Regions from separate parts of the Brevibacterium samyangense genome, predicted to be linked through region 2. Evidence: predicted binding sites of a transcription regulator. Region 2 holds the regulator's gene; the other holds the start of a gene.
What was found. Region 2 encodes HspR, which represses chaperone genes until heat shock. Its sites were predicted from a motif close to AAGTTGAGTCNNNNNGACTCAACTT; they were not measured.
Positions count from the first base shown of each region.

Region 1: ABD172_RS11605 (Hsp20/alpha crystallin family protein) is a predicted target of HspR. The motif match lies at 1,256-1,280, and genes of this name have one in related genera.

Region 1 covers NZ_BAAANO010000020.1:204,097-206,489, reverse strand. Annotated here, with positions in the region: gene ABD172_RS11615 (hypothetical protein) at 1-87, shown strand, start outside; gene ABD172_RS11610 (PLP-dependent cysteine synthase family protein) at 121-1,191, opposite strand; gene ABD172_RS11605 (Hsp20/alpha crystallin family protein) at 1,408-1,863, shown strand; gene ABD172_RS11600 (DUF1653 domain-containing protein) at 2,011-2,241, opposite strand; gene ABD172_RS11595 (hypothetical protein) at 2,306-2,393, shown strand, end outside.
Region 2 covers NZ_BAAANO010000004.1:199,937-202,329, reverse strand. Annotated here, with positions in the region: gene ABD172_RS02185 (DnaJ C-terminal domain-containing protein) at 1-849, shown strand, start outside; gene ABD172_RS02180 (heat shock protein transcriptional repressor HspR) at 925-1,404, shown strand; gene ABD172_RS02175 (hypothetical protein) at 1,603-2,187, shown strand; gene ABD172_RS02170 (OmpA family protein) at 2,193-2,393, shown strand, end outside.

The DNA of each region.
Region 1 (2,393 bases), on a different contig from region 2:
GGGTTCGGTCCGCCGTCCGCGGGAGGCGACGGTGCCGCGGACGAACGGGGCGCCTCGGCGGACGCAGCCGCGGATCCCGGACGCTGAGGTCCCGATGCGTCGAGGCGTTGGGGCCGTGGCTCAGATCTCCCGCCACTGCCCGGTCGCGAGGAAGTGTTCGGTCCGTTCCCGGTACGGGGTGAGATCGCTTCCCTGAGCGGCGACCCACTCGTCGTCGAAGTACGTGTGGGCGTAGCGGACGCCGCCGTCGCAGATGAGTGTCACCACAGACCCGGTCTCGCCGCGTTCGCGCATTCCGGCGATGATGCGGAAGGCCCCGGCGAGGTTCGTCCCGGTGGAGCCGCCCGCCCAGTGCTGCGAGATCTCCCGCAGGAGGCGGACGGTCGCGATGGACTCGGCGTCGGGGATCCGGAACATCTCGTCGACGACGGTGGGAACGAACGACGGTTCCATGCGGGGCCGGCCGATGCCCTCGATGCGCCCGGGCAGACCGGTCGCGTGTTCGGGGTCGCCGGACTTCCAACCGCCGTAGAAGGCGGAGTTCTCCGGGTCCGCAACGGCGATCCGGGTGTCGTGACGGTGGTAGCGCACGTAGCGCCCGAAGGTCGCCGAGGTCCCGCCGGTGCCCGCACTCACGACGATCCACGCGGGTTCGGGGTACCGCTCGAGGCGCATCTGGGCGAACACGCTCTCGGCGATGTTGTTGTTCCCCCGCCAGTCGGTCGCCCGCTCCGCCTGGGTGAACTGGTCGAGATAGTGCCCGTTGCACTCCGCGGCGATCCGTTCGGCCTCCGGATACATGTCGAGGGGCCGGTCGACGAAGTGGCACTTCCCGCCGTAGAACTCGATGAGCTCGATCTTCTCGCGGCTCGTCGACCGCGGGACGACGGTGACGAACTCGACGCCGATCATGCGGGCGAAGTACGCCTCGCTCACCGCGGTGGACCCGCTCGAGGCCTCGACGAGGACGGTGTCGGATCCGATCTTCCCGTTCACGAGCCCGTAGAGGATGAGGGACCGGGCGAGGCGGTGCTTGAGCGATCCGGTCGGATGCACGGACTCGTCCTTGAGGTAGAGGTCGATCCCCCATTCGGCCGGCAGCGGGAACACGTGGAGGTGCGTGTCCGCACTCCGGTTGGCATCGGCCTCCAGCAGCCGGATCGCTTCATTCACCCACGCGCGTTCACTCATGCGCACCATGCTAGGCGGCGGATGTTTCCGTGACGTCCGGAGCGTTTTCAGCGGACACTCATCGAAGTTGAGTGCCATTCACTCAACTTTGAGGTTCGGCGCGGAATACCGCACCCGTGGGCCACGTTGTGCCGGGCGAAAGGTTCGCAGGCGCAGCGGTCCACCAGGAACGGTCGCCGATCCCGGCACCGGCGCCCTACACAAAGGAGGTATGACATGGCCGGCACTCTCACCCGCATCGACCCCTTCTCGCTCATCGACGAGGTCTTCGGATCGATGCGTTCACCGTTCCTCGACACCCGTGATCGTCGGAGCGGATTCGTTCCCGCGCTCGACGTCTCGCGGCACGACGAGGATCTCCACGTCCGCGTCGATCTGCCGGGCCTCGACCCGGAGAAGGACGTGAACATCGACCTGTCCGGTCGCACTCTCACGATCTCCGGCGAGCGCCGCACCGAGTCCGACGAGGACGGCATCCGGGAGGTCCGGTACGGCTCGTTCAGCCGCACCGTGACGATTCCGACGGAGGTCTCGCCGGAGAACGTCACCGCACGGTACGAGGCAGGCGTCCTCACCGTGACGGTCGCCGGGGTCTACGCACAGGAGCAGCCGCACCGGATCCCGATCACCGCAGGTGACGCGGACGACCGGAAGGCCGTGACGGCAGGCTGATCCCCGGCTCGGAGTGCACCACGCCGTACACCACAGCGCTCCGTACCGGAGTTCCGACGGGCTGGGCGGGGGAAGCACGCGCATCCCCCGCCCGGCCCTCGTGTGTGCGGTCATCGTCCGCCTCCCGCGCGTGCGGTCGCCGTCCGTTCAGGCCACCCGCCGGAACCGCGGCCCCGTGTAGTCCTCGCGTTCGACGTGCTCCGTGAACATCGCGAGGGGGCGGATCCAGAATCCGTAGTCGCCGTAGAGGGCGCGGTAGTAGACGAACGGTTCCTCGGTCTCGCTGTGGAGACCGACGCCGTACACCTCGTAGCGATTGCCCTTGAAGTGCTCGTAGATGCCCGGTTCGATCCCGACCGGCTCGCTCGCCAGTGCCATGACAGTGCCTTTCGCGTGAGAGGGTGGAGCACCGAGAAGACTACGGCCCGACCGAGGAGTGCCCGTGACAGAGACCCAGCCGTACCGCGACCTCGCGGCCCTCATCGCCGAGATCCCGACGGGCCGGCTCCTCGAGTACTTCGAGCAGGGCA
Region 2 (2,393 bases):
GTCGGTGCGGCACAGCAGGTGCTCACCGACAAGGAATCCCGCGAACAGTACGACCAGGTGCGGAAGATGGGCCGAGGCGCCCGCTTCACCGCCCCCGGTGGCGGCGGTGCCCATACCGGCGGCGGCTTCGACGACGTCTTCAGCGGTCTGTTCACCGGTGGTGCGCCGGGCGGAGCCCGCACCCGGTACTCCGGCGGTGGCGACATCCCGCCGGATCTCGCGGACCTCCTCGGCGGATTCGCCGGCGGTGGCGGTTACGGATCGCCCTACGGCAGCGGGTTCTCCACCGGCCCGGTCAAGGGCGGGGACATCAAGGCGAACACGACGCTCTCCTTCACGGAGGCCGCGAAGGGTGCGACCGTCAAGCTCTCGATGCCCAGCGGCAAGCCACTGTCCGTCCGCACTCCCGTCGGCGTCAGGGACGGGCAGAAGATCCGGCTCAAGGGCAAGGGCAAGGACAGTCCGAACGGCGGTGAGAAGGGTGACCTCATCCTCACCGTGAACGTGAAGCCGCACCCGGTCTTCACCCGCGACGGTGACAACCTGCGGATGGAACTGCCGGTGTCCTTCGCCGAGGCGGCGCTCGGTGCCGAGGTCGAGGTCCCCACCCTCGGCGGCCGGCCCGTGCGGATGAAAGTGCCCGCCGGTACCCCGTCCGGTCGCGTCCTCCGGGTCCGCGGCCGTGGCATCGAGACGAAGAAGGGCACGGGCGACCTCCTCGTCACGATCGAGATCGTCGTCCCCCGCAACCTGAAGCCCGAGGCGAAGGCCGCGGTCGAGGCATTCCGTGATGCCACGGCGGGTGAGGACCCCCGGGACGGTCTGTACAGTCGAGCTCGGGAGAGCTGACCGGGCACCCCGCGGGGCGAGTCGCCACGGCTCCTCCCGCGGGAACGTCACACGGACGCAAGGAGGTGTCGTGGCATGGACATCGGTCCGAACGCAGCCGTCTATGTCATCTCCGTGGCGGCGGAGCTCGCGGGGATGCACCCGCAGACCCTGCGCCAGTACGACAGGATGGGACTCGTGTCGCCGCGCCGCACCTCGGGGCGCGGTCGCCGGTACTCCGCGGACGACATCGCGAAACTGCGGCTCATCCAACAGTTGTCCCAGGAGGACGGCATCAATCTCACGGGGATCAAGCAGATCCTCGAACTCCGGGAGCAGGTCGAGGGGCTGCGCGAGCGGGCCGAACACCTGTCGCAACAGCTCGATCAGGTGCGCTCGCGCCTGCAGGCGGTCGGGAACGGCCGCGTCTTCGCGGCCGGCACGAGCGGTGACGTCGTGTCGATCCTCCACGGCCAGCGCCCCGAGTCCACGCCCGTTCGCAGCCGCGCCGGGGAACTCCCGGCGCGCGCCCGCAAGGGCGAACTCGTCGTGTACCGCGGTTTCGGCCCCCGCTGAGCGGGGGCCTTCCCCGTTCTCCACTCCCGAGGCGCCGCCCGGCCGGGAGCACGCGGCGCCTCGGCGGGCCGATCCCGCCCCGCAACAGCGGTGATGTGAGGTTCGCCGTGTCGCAACCCCGGAACACGGAATCGGCAGGCCGGGTCAGGCCCGCCGAATAGAATGAGGCGTCCTCGAATCACGTCCAAGGAGCCTCCGGTGAAACGCCTCGCCCTGTTCAGTGCCAGTGCCGTCATGTCCCTCGGTCTCGTCCTCACCGGATGCGTGGGTGCCGGCGGAGGTGAGGGATCCGGTGGCGAGGAGAACCAGGACACGCAACAGCAGCAGCCGGTCGACGACCCGGGCGTCGTCTCCGTCGATCCGAGCGACATCATCATCGAACAGACCTACACGAAGGCCGGGACCCAGGACTCCACGAAGGTGAGCGTCCTGTCGCTGCAGGAGGAGGGCGACTTCATGACCCTGCGCATCGCCTTCACCCCGACCTTCGCCTCCGTCGCCGACGACGAGTACATCGACAACTGGGACCTCACCCAGCAGCTCGACATGAGTGCGTTCGAGAGCGACATCGTGCTCCTCGACCGGCAGAACCTCAAGGAGTACTCGGTCATCCGTGGCGAACCCGGAGCGATGGCCTCCTCGACGGGTGACGTCGAGATCCTCAACGGCTCGACGTGGGTGTGGTGGGGCACGTTCGCGAAGCCGCAGGACGAGGTCGCCACTCTCGATCTCCGCGTCTCCGACATGATGCCGGAGTTCACCGACATCCCGATCACCCGGTGACCCCGATGACGACGTCCAGCACACGTGCACACGGGTCGGCGCTCGTGGTCGCCGGTGCCGCGGTCTGCCTCGGTGCGCTCGGCCTCGGCGCCGGGGTGCCGGGTGGCCTCGGCGCCTCGGCCGTGCACGCGGCCACGGAGACCGAACGACCGAACAACTCGGGGACGGGGGACAGCGGCAACCCGCCGGAGGGGCGGCAGGCCTCG